4 regions of the Paenibacillus sp. T2-29 genome follow, and region 2 is predicted to be linked to each of the others. Evidence: predicted binding sites of a transcription regulator. Region 2 holds the regulator's gene; each other region holds the start of a gene.
What was found. The regulator Rex, encoded in region 2, represses fermentation and respiration genes when NADH is low (regulators of the CRP and FNR family bind a similar motif). The targets are predictions, from matches to a motif close to TTGTGAAATATTTCACAA.

Region 1: a site for Rex is predicted at 2,932-2,949, ahead of ACU1JV_RS09215 (DoxX family membrane protein). Genes of this name have one in related genera too.
Region 3: a site for Rex is predicted at 1,735-1,752, ahead of ACU1JV_RS19320 (cytochrome ubiquinol oxidase subunit I). Genes of this name have one in related genera too.
Region 4: a site for Rex is predicted at 2,015-2,032, ahead of nirB (nitrite reductase large subunit NirB). Genes of this name have one in related genera too.

What each region holds. Positions count from the first base shown of each region.
Region 1 covers NZ_JBREVE010000002.1:801,844-806,430, forward strand. Annotated here, with positions in the region: gene ACU1JV_RS09200 (inorganic phosphate transporter) at 1-892, opposite strand, end outside; gene ACU1JV_RS09205 (DUF47 domain-containing protein) at 907-1,521, opposite strand; gene ACU1JV_RS09210 (DUF3048 domain-containing protein) at 1,710-2,804, opposite strand; gene ACU1JV_RS09215 (DoxX family membrane protein) at 3,056-3,574, shown strand; gene ACU1JV_RS09220 (hypothetical protein) at 3,838-4,587, shown strand, end outside.
Region 2 covers NZ_JBREVE010000001.1:296,929-301,515, forward strand. Annotated here, with positions in the region: gene ACU1JV_RS01790 (cell wall elongation regulator TseB-like domain-containing protein) at 291-815, opposite strand; gene ACU1JV_RS01795 (amidohydrolase) at 853-2,154, opposite strand; gene ACU1JV_RS01800 (redox-sensing transcriptional repressor Rex) at 2,141-2,794, opposite strand; gene dinG (ATP-dependent DNA helicase DinG) at 2,822-4,587, opposite strand, start outside.
Region 3 covers NZ_JBREVE010000007.1:110,150-114,736, reverse strand. Annotated here, with positions in the region: gene ACU1JV_RS19325 (response regulator) at 1-1,418, shown strand, start outside; gene ACU1JV_RS19320 (cytochrome ubiquinol oxidase subunit I) at 1,820-3,226, shown strand; gene cydB (cytochrome d ubiquinol oxidase subunit II) at 3,213-4,226, shown strand; gene cydD (thiol reductant ABC exporter subunit CydD) at 4,226-4,587, shown strand, end outside.
Region 4 covers NZ_JBREVE010000012.1:13,021-17,607, reverse strand. Annotated here, with positions in the region: gene nirB (nitrite reductase large subunit NirB) at 1-1,908, opposite strand, end outside; gene ACU1JV_RS24110 (spore germination protein) at 2,226-3,914, shown strand; gene ACU1JV_RS24105 (GerAB/ArcD/ProY family transporter) at 3,940-4,587, shown strand, end outside.

The DNA of each region.
Region 1 (4,587 bases), on a different contig from region 2:
CTGCGCTAAAGCGCTTCGCAGAACCAACACCCAGAATCGCCGAAGTAATGGCATGAGTGGTACTTACTGGTAAATGGAGCATGGTAGCTGTAAAAATAACAGAAGCTCCCGAAACGTCGGCTGCGAATCCATTGATTGGCTCAATTTTAAAAATCTTGGTTCCCATCGTTTTGATGATCTTCCAACCACCAATAGACGTACCCAGTGCCATAGCGGTTGCAGCTGAAATTTTCACCCACATGGGTACTTCCAAATGGTCTTGATAACCTGCAGAGACGAGTGCGAATGTGATAATCCCCATCGCCTTCTGAGCATCATTCGTACCATGCGTAAACGACTGGATAGCTGCCGTAATGACCTGCATGGTGCGGAAACCTTTGTTCACTGTATGCGGACTACGATAAGCAAAGATGTATTTCAAAATCATCATCACAATGTAACCGACAACAAAAGCAATCAACGGGGAGAAAATAAGCCCCTCCACAATCCCGATGAAGCCGCTCCAATTTAATTTATCCTGTCCCGCACCTACATACACCGCCCCTGCCAGCGCACCAATCAATGCATGAGAGGAGGATGAAGGAATACCAAACCACCAGGTTAGAAGATTCCAGATAATCGCAGCGATCAGCGTCGCAATAACGATATCAATACCGTTTGTAAGCTTGGTAGGGTCAGCGACACTTCCACCAATGGTCTTGGCAACCCCGGTAAACAAGATAGCTCCGAGAAAGTTCATAACCGCAGCCATAATAATCGCACGTCGCGGCGTCAATGCACGGGTCGAGACCGAAGTAGCAATCGCGTTCGCCGTATCATGAAATCCATTAATAAAATCAAATGCCAGAGCAAGAAAAATAACAATACCTAGTACCAGTAAACTTGTATCCATGTAAAAGGACTCCCTTACGAGTTACGCATAATGATGGATTCCAGCATATTTGCAACATCCTCGCATGAATCCGTTGTCGTTTCAAGGCGTTCGTACAATTCTTTACGTTTAATCAGTTCAATAGGATCAGTTACAGTTGCAAACAGGTTTTTGATGCAAATACGCAATAATTCATCCCCCTGATTTTCCAAATCATTTAGGCGAATGGTGTATTCACGAATAGCCAATAATTTTTTCTGTGAAAGCAAATGTACAGCCTTCTGAATTTCGTAAGCTGATTGACGCAAAATATCAGCGAACTGCACAATATACTCGTCCGGCTCTGTAATGTTGTACATATAAAAACGAGAGGCTGTCGCTTCAAGACCGTCCAGCACATCATCCATGGTCGTTGTCAGTTCCATGATGTCGTCGCGTTCCAGCGGCGTAATGAAGGTCTTGTTCAACTCAGTAATAATCGTGTGTGTGTAATCATCACACTTATTTTCATACTTCTTCATCTCATTGGTAAACAAAGTCACATCTTGTAAATTTGAAGTATGTTGGGCAAAATAATCGGCTGCTTGCACGATCGTATCTGCCATATTTTCCAACGTCTCGAAGAATATATCCTTTTTCTTCAATCTCATAACGATTACCCCTTTACGAAAATATCCGCAACCTGTTTCGACTGCAATAGACAACCTTTGCTATCTTATCACACTCATCAATGTTTTTGTAATGTTTGTAAAAGCAAATTTCTAGATATACGTATACAATGCCCGACATAGAGAGTCATTATCCGACAATTTTTTCCTAAATAGGTGTATTACGTTTTCTAATTCGCTTCAAACGTTACATGTTCCGTTAGTGAAGTATCTGCAGGTACTACATGTATATAGGATGTACCTGGTGTTAACGGGATTTCAACCCCATTTTTCATAAACCGAATCGCATCGCCAGATGTATGCTGCCATTCAGCACGTATTAACTGTCCTTGTTGAAACACCATGGCCTCTCCGCTACCGTCCAGTTCAACGCTTAGTCTGCCTACATCATCCAGCGTTCGATGCCTCGTGCTCATCACAATAACATTAGCCGCTGAGAGCTGTTGGTTATTATTTTGATCTAGATGTGACTTTTCGTTCACAAAACGTTTATATCGTTGATCGGCTCGATCATAGGTATAAGATACGCGATAGCTTTTCAGCAAAAACCGGATGTGCACAGATGCGGCACTCTCGTCCACCATAACTGGAGTTTCGCCGGTTTTGAGATAAGGATACACTGGAACTTCCGTCTGCTTGGTATATCCTTTGCTTTCGCTTCCTTTACGTAGCCTGCTCACATCTGTGTATAAATTATGTGGTGGACGACGGTCTTTGCTTCGCCAAAAATAAGCCCCTCCATTTGAAATCTCATCCAGATGTTCCTTCCGCTGCTGCTGTAAAATCGCATAGGCATCTGTACTTCCCCCTGCATGTATCGGCAACGCACCATAGGTTTCGCCCAGTTCAATCAAATATGGCCGAATACTGCGGACCGGACCGATCTTCACATCTCCACCATGACTTTGGAAAAAAGCTACCAAACGGGTAATTCCGCCTTCTGCAAGAATCTCATATACCATATCTGCCTCGCTAAGCCCTGCCTGTGGACGCGCAGCCGGGGCATTGTTAATCATGACAGCCAGTGGCCGCTCCAAAACAGGCTGCTCCACCGGAAGCCCGGTAAGCGGAGCTGTAAATGCCGGAACAGATGGCTCCTTAGGCGGTTCAAGCACCTTCTTCTCTGTTTCTTGCTGGTTCGGTTGGGGAACGGATTCAGATTCACCCGTATTGGACAAAGCAGAACAAGATATCATTGTCATGCATAACAGAGCTGAGGCCATCACACGCAACCAATGATTTCGCTGAGAAATGGGCCCGGACAAGTTCATCCCTCCACTTCGTTTATTTTTCTCATTATAAGCTTTTCTTCCTGTTTTTGTCTTGATTGAAGCATGGCCTCTCTATAGAATACTTATCTAAAGACATTAAAATTTAAAAAATATTCGAACTTTGTGATTTTTATCACAAATATCTGTAACTGAACCTAATACAATAAAGGTGTAGCAAAGATGATCATCCCAAACAAATTGAAATACAACCCATCATTATAGATTAAGAAAGAGGAGTGATTTGAATGTTTAACAACTGGTTACGTGAGAACAAAGTAGCAATGTGGCTGCTGACTGTAGTACGGGTTTATCTAGGTTATGAATGGATGACCCACGGACTTGAGAAGCTGACTGGCGGATTCGATGCAGGTGGATTTATTTCGGGGGCCATTGCTAAAACAGGCGGAGATCACCCCGCTGTACAAGGCTGGTGGGGATCGTTCCTTGAAGCCTTTGCCCTGCCGAATGTCGGTTTGTTCAACGTACTGATCCCATTGGGTGAGTTCTTAGTCGGGGTTGGCCTGCTGCTTGGTACATTGACTACACTGGCTACTTTGATGGCTATGGTTATGAACTTCTCGTTCTTGTTCTCGGGTACAGTAAGCACCAATGCAATCTACCTGCTGGTTGAAATCTTCCTTATCGTTGCTGGTGCAAATGCCGGAAGAATCGGCTTTGACCGTTGGGTACTGCCCTTCCTGCGTGGACTGTTTGGTAAAAATAAAGACACTTATCAAACGGACCCCAATCGAAAAATAGCTTAACTATCCAAAAAACAACCGTTATCCTCTGGAAAATGGTTGTTTTTTTGTTCAGCCATGCTGCTTCTCTTTAATGTGTGGCTATGCTGCACCCTCCTCTATTTAAGTGAACAAAGGAGTCCTCAAGTCCATCCTGACTTGGAGACTCCTTTTTCGGGTTCATCTTCTCCCCAAACGTTTACAAGTTGGATACAACATGGAATGTTCACGATACATTTACCTTGTACACTACAGTTACATCAAAGAACCTAATGGAGGGTTATACCATGGAAAAAATCACCAAAGCCTATCTCATGCTCGCAGCAGTAACTTTCACAGTACAGACGATCGGATTGGGATCTACGACATCAGCCAAAGCAGCGACATCTACTACAATATCTCAAGCAGAAGGTGTACAACATATTTCCAAAACCTTCGAGCAGCTACTTCGCCAACCAGGTAAGCTACCTCAGGCATTCACTTATTTGCAAAAACATATCCAATCCATTCCTGCCTCTCAAGCTACCATCCTAGTGCTACATTTGGAAAATGCACAGAAACAGCAATTGGATTCATATGCACAGACCTTATATCCGACCTCTGTTCAAACTAAGATTAATCAAGTCTATAAACCCGGTGATTCGTTCACTAATGTAATCAGTCGGACAAACGATGCAAAACTGAAAAAATTACTCACTCAACCCGGAGATGCCGGCTACAAACTTGAAACCGCAGAAGGCATGTTTTACCCAGTCATCAACTATGAAAAATATAAAGTATTCGGAAATGACATTACCGCAGATATCCGCAGCTATATTGACATCATGGCGACGGAATCTGGACAGCCGGCTACCAAGGATGCGGCATTACACATCGGTTATCAACAGTTAGCCGGAAGGGCGCTGGCGCAAGAGTCATTTATAACCCAATATCCACATTCCAATCGTACACAGGCAGTGAAATCATTACATGATCTCTATTTCTTCTATACTTTTTATGGTACGAACAATACACCACTATTCGATGATGACACCGGG
Region 2 (4,587 bases):
AAAATTTAGGATTCAATTTTTCAGTCTAAGCCTTTATTTTCACATAACAGTTAGTTAAGTAGGCAAGTAAAGGCGCTTCGCTGGCTTACAGCCAAGCTCGCGGGGTAGGTAGTTAAAAAGACGTAAATACGAATTTTATCGTATTCACGTCTTTTTTACCCTTGAAATATTTAATATAATAACGAATCCCTTAGCAACAACGACCATAAGATCAAATGGACTACGCTGCGCTCCTAACGATTCTAACTCTCCAAACCCTGCTAATCACCATAGCCACTCCCTACATCACTCTAATTATTGGGCAAAGTATACTTTATCCCCGTCGATGCTCCATCTGAGAAACGGTAAAAGGTATAGTTATGATGGCTTTCATCATCGTAAAACAGTTGCCATACATATTCGCCATTGAACACACTCGGTTGGAGCCTTACAATTTTTGCATTTGGAAGTTGCTGCTGAATTATCGCTGTCATTTTTTGCTCGTCGACTCCGTTTTTCATCAGCTCGGTATGAACACCGCTTGGATCTGCGACAGGTACGTTAGGTTGTCCTTCCATTTTTTGAAAAGGAACCCACACCATTATATTTTCATTCTGTGCGTTTTTTCCTTGAACCACCCAATAAATCTGATCCCACACAGACTTCCAAGTCTGAGTCGTGCTAACCAGACCACCTGATTGCTTGGCCTTAATGATAGCGGCATTTTTCTCAGCCACCTGGTCTTGAGTAACGTAGGAATAATACCAGAAAATGCTGACCAGGATCAGTATTACGGCCAAAATGGCGACCGCTATCCATTTCTTCTTATTTTTCAAACCTGTGCTTCCTCTCTAAGGGGATGTGACACCTGAATTAGCGCGACAGCAGCCCTTCAAAGGCGGCTTGTGCCTCATGTTTGATACGTTCCTCGTCCATCGTCAGGCATTCGCCGTTTTTCACAACCTGACGACCGTCTACCCACACATGAGCCACGTCTTTGGCACTTGCAGAGTATACGGCATGGGAAATAAGATCTGTACGCGGCAAGAAATGGGCCTGATTCAGATCTAGCGCGATAAAGTCAGCCTTGTTGCCTGCTGCCAGCGCTCCTACTTCTTTTAAACCAATCGACTTTGCACCATACTCTGTTGCCAGACGCAGTGCTTCATTTGCAGGAACTGCTGTTGGGTCGCCAGATACTCCCTTGTGAATGAGTGCCGCCAGACGCATTTCCTCGAACATATCCAGGTTATTATTGCTGGCAGGACCGTCTGTTCCAAGAGAAACAGTAACTCCTGCACGCAGCAATTCAGGCACTCTAGCTACACCACTTGCCAGCTTCAAGTTGCTGCCTGGATTATGTGAAACCGCCACACCTCGTTCCGCTAATAAAGCTATCTCTTCGTCGTTCAAGTGTACGCCGTGGGCAACAAGTGAAGGGCGGGAGAAAAAGCCAAGCTTATCTAAGTGTGCAACTGGACGCAAACCGTAGTCGCGTACGTTTTGCTCAACTTCGGCGATCGTCTCGGACATGTGCGTATGCAATGGTAAATCGAGATCATGTGCTGCTTGAACAAATTTCTCAATAAACGCTGGCGGGCATGTGTATGGGGCATGCGGAGACATCATCGTTGTGATACGTCCGTCTGCTTTTCCATGCCAGTTACGGGCAAAAGTCACGGCCTCAGCCAGCTTGATCCGCTGTTCTTCTTCTGAACAGAGTCCAATGGCTCCACGCATCAAACTTGCACGGATGCCCGACTCTTCAGCTACACGTGCCACCTCATCCATATGATCGTACATATCCAGGAAAGTTGTGGTTCCACCTTTCAGCATTTCCAGCACTGACAAGGATGTTCCCCAGTAAACATCCGTAGATGTAAACTTGGCTTCCATAGGCCACATTTTTTCCTGAAGCCACACTTGAAGTGCCAAGTCATCTCCATACCCTCGCAGCAGAGACATCGCCGCATGACCATGAGTATTAATCAGACCAGGCAAAAACAATAACCCGTTACCATCGATTGCTTCTGTCTCTTCCTCACCCGCAGGCAGAGTCTCGCCAATGTAAGTAATACGGCTATCCTCCACAATCATAAAACCATGGATTACCCCAGCTTCAGTTCCATTCACGGCAAAAGAACCGTTTTTAATCATCCATTTATTCACTGTCATATTGTGCTTCTTCCTTTCCGTCCTCCAGATAATAAGCGAGGCTAAGCAAGTCAGTTGTAAAGTCTGTGGCATGTATCCGAATGTTAGCCGGTGCCTTGAGAATGATAGGTGCAAAGTTTAAAATCGCTCCAATTCCACTCTCAATGAGCCTATCAGCTACGTGTTGTGCCTCAAAATCAGGTACAGTAATAATCCCGATTCGGATATTTTTTTCTTTCACAGTCGCTTCCAATTCATCCATCGGCTGAACGACTAAGGTATTGATTCTGGCCCCAACCTTATCCGGGAACGCATCAAATACCGCCACAATCTTCATATTGTCTTTTAAATAAGCGTTATAGTTTGATAGGGCTTGACCCAGATTACCCGCTCCGACCAATACTACATTAATTTGCTGGTCGATTTTCAGAATATGGCGTATTTTCTCAATTAGATAAGAAACATCGTAACCGATACCCTTCCGACCAAAATCGCCAAAATAGGCAAGATCTTTACGAATTTGGGCCGGATTCAAATCTAACCTCTGTCCCAGCTCTTGAGAAGAAACCGTAGCCACCTCCCGTTTGTGCAGTGCATTCAGATAACGTAAATATACGGGTAATCTCCGTACGACAGCCTCTGAAATTTTATCTGATTTCATACTTGCTCCCCCTAATTGTAACGGACTTTAGGTGTCCGTCCGTTGTGCCTCTGTCTCCGGGGCGGATTGGAGCCATTCGGCGATGCGGGGCACCATTTGCTCCGATGGCATATGCTCCATTTTTGGTCCCGGTAACGAGTACAAAAAGTGCTTTCCATAATAGGATTCGATCACACGCGTATCGTAAACGATAACGACTCCGTGGTCGCTCGCTGTACGTACCAATCGCCCAAATCCCTGTTTGAAGCGAATAACTGCTTGTGGTACAGACAGCTTCATAAATGGGTTCTTCTTCTGCTGCTGGAGCAGCTCGCTTTTTGCCTCCAGTAACGGGTGATTGGGCGGTTGAAACGGCAAGCGAACGATGGCCAGACAAGTCAAAGCCTTCCCTGGAATATCGACGCCTTCCCAGAAGCTGCTGGTTCCCAGCAATACAGAAGCCTTGGCTTCCTGAAAACGACGGGTTAGCTTGCTCCGACTCCCACTGTCTACACCTTGTCCTAACACGGTAATATCGCTGGATGCTAACGCCTCTTTAAGTGGCTCATACACTTGCCGGAGCATCCGATAGGAAGTAAACAGAACAAGCATTCTCCCCCGCGTCGCCTGGGCAGTCGCTCCTAGAGAGCTAACGAGCATCTCTACAAAATGTGCATCCCCTACACTGCCCTTCACACTCGGAAAGTCTCGCGGAATGACCAGCAACACCTGATCCCTGTAATTAAAAGGTGATGGGAGCTGTGACGTCATTAATCGTCCTTGATCCGCGGCCTCCTGCAAGCCGAGTTGATCGGTCATGTACTGAAACGACTTATCTACCGATAAAGTAGCAGATGTCAAAATAATACTTCTTTTTTTGTCAAAAAACATTTCTTTCAACTGGCGGCTCACATCGACGGGCACTGCATAAAATTGCAATGATTTACTACGGAATTGCCCACTCGCTTCGAGCCAATATACGGTTGTTTCATCATCGAGTCGTATAAAGAAGCGCAAATTTTCCCTAATCCCCGCCAAATCCTTAAGCAGACCCGTGATATCTGTAATGAGACTATCCGCCGCATAATCGTCGTGTTCTTCCTTGACATCCAGCATCAGCTTGTCGCCCTTGCGCAAAATTTCACTCAACGTTACATAAAGCTGATTTTCCAACGCCGCCGCTTGATCCCACTTTGCAGGCTTGGCCGACGGTTTGAGACGCGAAGAAAATTGTCCCGTTTCACCCGGTGTGGCATCAGACCGCTCTGGCAACATACCAAACAGCTTATCGCTTAGCAGGTCCCAAGTTTCCTTAACCTCTAACACGAGTGGGTACAGCTGATCAATGGTCGAGGCCCATTCCGTCGACTTCTCATGCCCCGACTTTGCCAACTGCTGACGTAACGAAGGCAATTGTCCGTTCTTACTGTCCTTGAACAATCGAGTCAGCGTATGCACGAGTGTGAAATATTTCATATGCATGCCCAGGTGCTTACCGGCTACTTCCTCTAGATGATGTGCTTCATCAATGACCAGATGTTCATAGCTGGGCAATAGCTGGTGACTTGCTTTGACGTCGGTGAACAGCTTGGAGTGATTCGTTATAACCACATCCGCTGTTCCTGCTTCATGACGTGCACGATGATAGTAGCATTTGCGGAACCATGGGCAAGAACGGCCAAGACAGGACTCGGAATCACTAGCTACTGTTTCCCAAAAATCCCCTCCACGGTTGCTCAGGTTTAGTTCCTCATCATCACCGGTTTCTGTCAGAGTCAGCCAGACAATCATTTGAGCCGCTGTAATCAAGTCTT
Region 3 (4,587 bases), on a different contig from region 2:
TTCACTTTCTCATTTTAAGCGGATATGCAGACTTTAATTATGCTAGGCAAGCCATGGGATTCGGGGTGGATGGTTATCTGTTGAAGCCGGTTGATGAGGAAGAAATGACGTTAGAGCTGAAACGAGTACGACAAAGCATTGAGAATGAAAAGGGAGATGGAAAGTGGGGGAGTCCATCTTCGCATGAGCGCGATTGGATTGAAGCACTGTTGTTTCCGGTTCATTCAGAGCACCCTCGGGATGCTGTAGAACCCAGCCATCGTGCATCCAAGCAAGCTGATCACCAAAGCGACGCTGGAAAGCATGGACAACAGCCAGCGTTACCAGCATTGGACTGGAGTAGCTATCAGGTGATTCTGCTGGATTTGCGTATACCTGACTGGGATCGGCAAGCCCGGCAGTTGGCAGCAAAGCAGCGGCTAGCGGAATTGTGTCGTGATCAGGATAGAGGCATTGTGTTTGAGGCTGGAATATATACGGGCCTATTGCTTCCCGCCATGTTAAAAACGGAGCAAGATGCTGTTCAGTTGCTGGCTGCATGGCGACAGGAACTAAAGCCTTGGGTAAATGAAATCTATGGGGCTGCTGGCGCTCCGGTAGGCATTCTTAGCGATATCCCCAGATCTTTTGAACAAGCGTTACGATTATTGGAGCGTACGTTTTTGTTCCGGGCAGAAAGAGTCATGCTTCCTGGAGACCTACGTGAATGGGAGACAGTCCATGCTGAAATGGATGAAGCGTCTGATAGAGCCTCGGATGACCCCATGCGTTATGCAGAAAAGCTGTACTATGCGCTGGATATGGCTAATGGTAAAGTGGCGACCCGTGTCATTAAGGACATGGAAGTCCAATTTCCACAGATTTATCGTACAGAATCTGCAATCAAGGCGGCATTCGCTCAGACATTCACACTGGCACTGAACAAGTATGCAGCTGGACAAGAACACAGCCGGACCGTGCTGGAGGAGCACTCTAACCTGATTACCAATGTATATGCTTATTCAACATTGGGCGAGCTGGTGGATCACTCGCTCGAGCATGTGTTGCAGTGGATTGGCCAGACTGATACGGGTGGCAAGGAGATCATCATGAAGCAAATGATTGACTTTATACATGGTCATTATGATGAAAATTTGCGACTGGAGTTACTGGCGGATATGTTCAATTACAATAGTGGGTATTTGGGCAAACTGTTCAAAAGTCATACAGGCGAGGCCTTTAATGCCTACCTGGATAAGGTAAGGATTGAGCGAGCAAGGGAATTGCTTGCACAGGGGATTAAGGTGCACCGAGTGGCGGGCCGCGTGGGATATGCGAATGCAGATTATTTTCATAGTAAATTTAAAAAATATGTTGGTATGTCACCTTCCTCCTACCGTAATCAGACCCAAAAAAACGGAGGAACAGATGGCTGTTGATCGATTTCCTAGGTTTAACGTTATGAAGTCTCTCTTGCAGATGTCGGAGGTATGTCCTTCGAATGAAGAGAGGCTTTTTTTATATGTTGAAAAAGGACGGATCAATAGAAAATGTCACATTCATTATGGATTTTAAGGCATTTTCATAAAAACGCCATCGTTATGACACAACTTTGACACGATGTTCACATTTTTGATTCTATTTCATTTAAATTTATTCTATATAATGGGGATAATCTGAAGCCCGGTTATGGCAACCATGGCAAGTTAGCTGAGTGGGTCATTTCCTAAAAAAGTGACGGTTTCATATGTAATAGTGTGAATATAATCACAAACACAAAAGACTTCAGATCACAAACATTAAATCATTGTTAAGGGAAGTACAGGGGAGGAGCAGCATCATGGACGTATTGGATTTGGCACGGTTGCAGTTTGCAACCACTACGATTCTTCATTTTGTTTATGTGCCGATCTCCATTGGATTGTCATTGTTGGTGGCAATTATGGAGACTATGTATGTTATCAAGAAAAAGGATTTGTACAAAAAAATGGCTCAATTCTGGGGGACATTTCTGCTGATTAACTTTGCGCTAGGGGTAGTCACCGGGATTTTGCAGGAGTTCCAGTTCGGAATGAATTGGTCGGACTTTTCCCGTTTTGTCGGTGATGTATTTGGTACGCCGCTAGCCATTGAAGCATTGCTCGCATTTTTCCTGGAATCGACCTTTATCGGTCTATGGGTGTTCGGCTGGGAAAGATTATCCAAAACTGTCCATTTAATTTGCATGTGGCTAGTAGCGATCGGTACGATGCTCTCGGCTTTGTGGATTTTGGCTGCCAATTCATTCATGCAACGTCCCGTAGGATATGGGGTTGTAAATGGCCGGGCAGAAATGCAGGATTTTGCTGCCTTGTTAACGAACGAGCAGCTTTTGTGGGAGTATCCTCACACCATTTTTGCTGCCATTGCAACCGGCGCTTTTCTCGTAGCAGGTATTAGTGCTTGGAAGCTAATGCATAAAAAGAATATGGACTTTTTTAAACCTTCTTTTAAATTGAGCATTATTGTTGCATTAATCTGTGCCATTGCTATTCCTTTGTTTGGTCATGGACAGGCTCAATATTTGATCAAAACACAGCCCATGAAGATGGCAGCCAGTGAAGCTCTGTGGGGAGACAGCGGCGATCCGGCGCCTTGGACGGTTATTGCAAATATTGATCCTGATAAGCAGGAAAATACCTTTGAGATTAAGGTTCCGTTTGCACTGAGCTTTCTGTCGTATAGCAAGTTTTCCGGCTCTGTGCCTGGTATGAAGGAACTTCAAGCACAGTATGAAAAGACCTACGGTCCAGGTGATTATATTCCGCCTGTCCGTACGACCTTCTGGAGCTTCCGCATTATGATTGCGGCAGGATGTGCCATGATTGCACTTGCTCTGTACGGAGCTTACCTGAGTTTTCGACAAAAATTGGAGGGCTCACATCGTTGGTTCTTCCGCCTTATGCTGTGGGGGATATCGCTCCCGTTCATTGGGAATACAGCAGGCTGGATCATGACAGAAATGGGACGTCAGCCGTGGACTGTGTTTGGCTTGCTTCAAACGAAAGATTCTGTTTCACCTACCGTTGTAGCAGGAGAAGTGCTGTTCTCCCTGATTGCATTTACGACGCTGTATCTCATTTTAACGGGTGTACTGGCATTCCTGTTTGCTCGCACCGCTCGTAAAGGCCCAGATATTGAGCCGCATCAGCATACAGTCATTCATGATCCATTTGCTCAAGGAGGTGACAGCATTGTCGTTAAATGATTTATGGTTCTTATTGATCGCAGTGTTGTTTACAGGCTTCTTTTTTTTAGAGGGCTTTGATTTTGGCGTGGGGATGGCAACAGGATTAGTGCCGCGTAATGACCAACAAAAACGTTTGATGATCAATACGATTGGTCCATTCTGGGATGCCAACGAAGTGTGGCTGATTACAGCAGCAGGTGCGATGTTTGCCGCCTTTCCGCATTTTTATGCAACGATGTTCAGCGGATATTATCTGGTATTTGTGTTTATTTTGCTAGGTTTGATCTTGCGAGGAGTCTCCTTTGAGTTCCGTGGCAAGGCCGAAGGAAAAGGGTGGACAGGAACGTGGGATACTTGCATTCTGATTGGCAGCTTCCTGCCGCCGATGCTGTTTGGTATGGCCTTTGCGGCTTTGGTGAAAGGTGTACCTATTCAGCAAAACATGGATTTGAAAGCCGGATTTTTGGATGTGTTCAATGGATACACCGTATGGATTGGACTGACAGTGGTCGGAATGTGCCTCATGCACGGGCTGACGTTCATTTCTCTGCGGACGATTGGTGAAGTCAGAGATCGTGCTCGTGTGATCGCGTCCAAATTTCTTCCGGTTTTGGGAATTCTACTTGCTGGTATGGTGGTATGGACTTATTTTGCAACGGATTTATTTGCACGTCGCGGTCCCTTTATGTATGTTGCGGTAGCGGTGGGAATTCTCGCCTATGTGCTGACATGGTATTTCCTGAGGCAGCGCCGCGAAGGGTGGGCTTTCGGGATGACAGGTGTCATCATTTTGCTAAGCTTCGTTTCGTTATTCGTTGGCTTGTTCCCAAGATTTATGGTGAGCTCGATCAACAGTGCTTTTGATTTGACGATATATAATGCAAGCTCCAGTCATTACACACTGAAAGCCATGACGATTGTTGCAGCAACGCTTTTACCCTTTGTGTTGGCTTATCAGGCGTGGAGCTATTTTGTTTTCCATAAGCGTCTCAGTGAGAAGGATCATCTGGAATACTAATGGATAAAGCCTGGTTTGAATTAAAGGGCATTCGGCCAGTAATGCTGCTGCTGGCCGCCCTTTCCCTGCTCCAGGGAGCAGCGGTAATTGCACAAGCCATCTTTTTGGCAAAGGCTGTAACGGATTTGTTTAATAAAAATCCGCTGGTAATGGCTTGGCCGTCGCTGGCATTGTTTTTCGCGGCTTTTGCAGTGAGGCATACGATGATCTGGCTGCAACGCCGGACAGCCGGTCGTTTCGCCGAAGCAGCAGGCGCTTCCTTACGGGAGCGTCTGCTTGCGCGTTTGTTCGAGCGGGGTCCGGGTTTTGCCGCACGGGAAGGAAGCGGCAAGTTGGTGACGCTAGCGCTGGATGGTATGGA
Region 4 (4,587 bases), on a different contig from region 2:
GGTTTTCACCGTACGAAGCGACTTCGCGTACGCATATCCCGAAGGCATATCAAGTTCTTCCCACACTTTAGGCAGATCTTCTTTACGGACACCAATCAAATCCAGCCGTTGTCCCCCAGTTACTTTTACAACTTTAACGTTGTATTTAAGCGATACATCAGCTATTTTCTTCAAATCTTCTGGAGTCGTTACCCCGCCGTACATTCTTGGCACCACTGTAAACGTTCCATCCTTTTGAATGTTCGCGTGCAATCGCTCATTTACAAACCGGGAATCTCCCTCATTTTCATAGGTATCAGGGTTAATCATACCCAAGTAATAATTCAGCGCCGGACGGCATTTGGAACATCCTTCATCATTATGCCAGCCGAGTACATTCATCACTTCACGCGTAGTGGTCAGCCCTTTGGTTTTGATCGCTTCCACAATCTCGTCCCGGCTCAAGGTTGTGCAACCACATATTCCCTGCTTGGCTGATGTTTTGAAGCTGTCTCCAAGAACATATTGCAAAATTTGCTCAACAACGGGCTTACATCCTCCGCAAGAACGCGTAGCTCCGGTACATGCCTTAATTTCATCAACGGTGGTTAGTCCATTTTCATTGATTGCTTCCACAATTGCCTTTTTAGTCACACCGTTACAACCGCAGACAATTTCATCGTCCGCCATGGTTTCAACGGATGACGTTTTCACCCCGTGATTGCCGCATCCAGTACCCATGATCTGTCCATAGATCTCATCTGTCATTTCCGTTTGCTGACGCACATATTTTTGCAGACTAGCAGATTCACTCACATCGCCAAACAGTACAGTACCAACAATTTTATTTTCACGAAGCAGTACCTTTTTGTATGTTCGCTTCCACTCATCCTTCGCTACAATCGCCGTATGTTCAGGTTGGGTTATGAATTCGCCAGCTGAGAAAACATCTACCCCTGAAATTTTAAGCTTGGTGGAAACTACCGATCCTGCATAGCCTTCAGTATCCACGCCTGCCAAATGCTTGGCAATCACACTTCCCTGTTCAAACAGCGGAGCTACCAGACCGTAGCAGATTCCACGGTGCTCAACACATTCCCCTACAGCGTATACATCCGGCATGGAGGTTCTCATGAAATCATCGACCACAATCCCGCGGTTCGTTTCCATACCACTTTCTTTAGCTACCTGGATATTAGGTTTAATCCCGACGGCCATTACAACCAAATCTGCTTCCAGCTCGCTTCCATCCGAGAAGCGCAGTCCTTGTACCCGATCTTGACCGTACACTTCCGCAGTTTGCATTTGCATAGCAAACTTGATTCCCTGACGTTCCAGTTCTGCTTTCAACATCGCAGAGGCTTCCCGGTCTAACTGACGTTCCATCAAATCTTCCATTAGATGAACGACCGTAACATCCATCCCGAGGTTGACCAGGCCTTTAGCTGCCTCCAGCCCCAATAGACCTCCGCCAATGACAGCGGCCTTTTTATAGGTCTTCGCTGCTTCCAGCATGGCCGAGCAATCGGCGATATCTCGGAAACCAATAACTCCCGGTAATTCTTTACCCGGAATAGGCAGAATAAACGATTGTGAACCAGTAGCCACCAAAGCCACATCGTAATCAATTTCCAGTCCGTCTTCGGTGAGAATCTTCTTGTGCTCACCGTCGATACTTTTAACCATTTTTCCTGTATATAAAGTAATCCCTTGATCCACATACCATTGCAAATCGTTCAGTATGATATCATCTATTGTTTTACTACCTTCCAACACATAAGAGAGCATGATCCTGTTATAGTTCGGATGCGGCTCACTTCCCAGGACTGTAATTTCATATTTATCTGTTAATTTTAAAATTTGTTCGACCGTATTGATACCAGCCATCCCGTTCCCTATAACCACAAGCTTCTTTTTACTGTTTATCATATACCGGTTCCTCCATTCATTCGACGCTACTTCCTATCCGACGACATCTCTACGTTTCTAATGAATATTGTTTATGCTTCTATTCTAATACAGCAGATAGGTCTATATGTGATTTCGATCACAATGTAGTTAAAATTATGAATATTTAGGGATTTCCCTATTCTATTTCAAGGGATTAAGGTAAGGACCGGAAATCATAGCAGTGTCATCGAAAGAATCTTTCCAATTCATGCGTAAATACAACCGTTATAAGGAATACTTTATGAACAACTTGTATCTTATGGGAAAACGAATTGAATTGTTTGGAGGTAATCAGCATGTGGTCTAAAATCATTTCTTATCTTCCTAGCTGGAGTACACTCTTTCAAGCTGGCCTAGCGTTGATTATTCCTTTAGGAATTTATTATATAAACACCTCGATTTATTCATTTGTCGGCAGTAAGGGAGCCAAATCCAAACACTCTGGCAGTCATCCGCTCTCTAATAAACATAACGAAGGTCACATGGATCAGCAGCATGAACCGAGCTCTAAAATTACAGGAAATTATGATTCCGACTTACAGGCAATTCGTGAAGCTATTGGCGAAAATAGTGATGTGCATTTTCGTGAGTTTGTGGTGAAGAAATTTCATGCTCGGTCCGTGTTAGTCTTCATAGAAGGTATGCAGGATGAAAAACTTATGAGCAAGCAGGTATTGGAGGTCTTGATGTTTGAAGGCCAGCAGCAGGGTCAGGATCAGCAGGAACAACCGGAAGGTATAAGTAACTCTTTTATAAAAGAAAGCCTGATGCCACTTACGCAAATTAGTGAAGTTACCCGTATGGAGGAATTGTACGAGTTCATCCTTTTAGGTCATACCGCCCTATTAATTGAAGGAATGAAGGAAGCGCTACTGGTGGGTCCGCCTAATGGCGCTATTCGCTCCGTCAATGAGCCAACCTCTGAAGCATTGCTTCGGGGTCCCAGAATCGGTTTTACGGAAGTATTGAGTGAAAACACTTCGATGCTTCGGCGCCAGGGTTTAAATAAAAGTTTGGAATTGAAGAAATTCCAAGTGGGCAGCAGAATCAAAAAGGATCTGGTTATCGCGTATATAAAGGATATTGTGAATCCAGACCTTCTTGAAGAAGTAAGCCGCAGAATATCAAAAATAGACATGGATTTTTTACCTGAATCCGGGTATGTGGAACAACTCATCGAAGACAATTATTTAAGTCCATTCCAACAGGCTCATAATACAGAGCGTCCTGACCGTGTTATTAATGCTTTGTTGGAGGGAAGAATAGCGATCTTACTGGATGGTACTCCCTTTGCACTTATTGTCCCGGTGACCTTCAGTATGCTGCTTCAATCTCCCGAGGACTATTATGAGCGATGGATTCCGGGGACACTATTACGTCTGCTACGGTTTAGCGGGGCTTTTATAGCGCTTATGGGGCCTGCTCTGTACATTTCTTTTATATCGTTTCATCCCGGTTTAATTCCAACCAAGCTGGTCATTAGCATTATCGGAACCCGTCAAGGCGTCCCTTTCCCATCCGTTATAGAGGTCATGATTTTGGAAATCTCTATCGAAATTCTACGAGAGGCCGGCATTCGCCTGCCCAAACCCATTGGCCCTGCGATGGGCATTGTGGGAGGCTTGGTCATCGGTGATGCTGCTGTCAATGCGGGCATCGTTAGTCCCTTCCTTGTGATTGTAGTTGCAGTTACTGCCATTTCATCGTTTTCGATACCAACATATAGTGCGGGCATTACCCTGCGCCTTTTGCGTTTTGTCGGAATGTTCTTTGCAGCAATGCTGGGCATGTTTGGAACCATATTGTTCTTTCTGTTAATTTGTATCCATCTAACGAAGTTGAAAAGCTTTGGTGTACCATATGTAACTCCCTTTTCCCCTATGCGCCTAAGCGATTGGAAGGATCTGTACATCCGGGCTCCTATGTCTCTGATGAAACGAAGACCTGTCATGATGAAAACACAACAACGCAAGCGTAGATCATGATGCCCAATACGAAGGAGGAGCCACTGTGTTTAGACGCTCTGATGATAAAATCACAACTAAGCAAGGGGCTGTATTCCTGACCAATACCGTATTGGGCGCGGGGATATTGACACTGCCGAGAGGTGTAACTGAACAAGTACAAACTCCTGATGCATGGCTTTCTGTCCTCATCGGTGGAGCTATTGTCATCTTCGTCGTCTGGATCATGGTGAAATTAAGTCAACAGTTTCCTAGAAACACCATGTATCAATACTCCAAAAGAATTGTAGGCACTGTTCCGGGAGGATTCTTAAGCGTGCTATTAATTATATACTTTATAATTATAGCCGGCTTTGAGATCCGTGTGTTAGCCGAAGTAACCATGTTTTTTCTACTTGAAGGTACACCTATCTGGGCGATTGTGATTCCATTCATTTGGGTAGGTAGTTATTTGGTGTTTGGAGGCATTAATTCCATCGCGCGGCTGTACCAAATTGTACTTCCAATCAGTCTCTTCTTTCTGCTTTTCTGTTTTCTCTTTAGCTTAAGAATATTTCAAATTGATCATCTTCGTCCTGTATTGAGTGACGGGATATTACCCGTCATCAAAGGGCTAAAATCGACTATTCTTGTCTTCTCTGGATGTGAAGTCGTCATGACACTGGTCGCTTTTATGCAGCATCCCGAAAAAGCA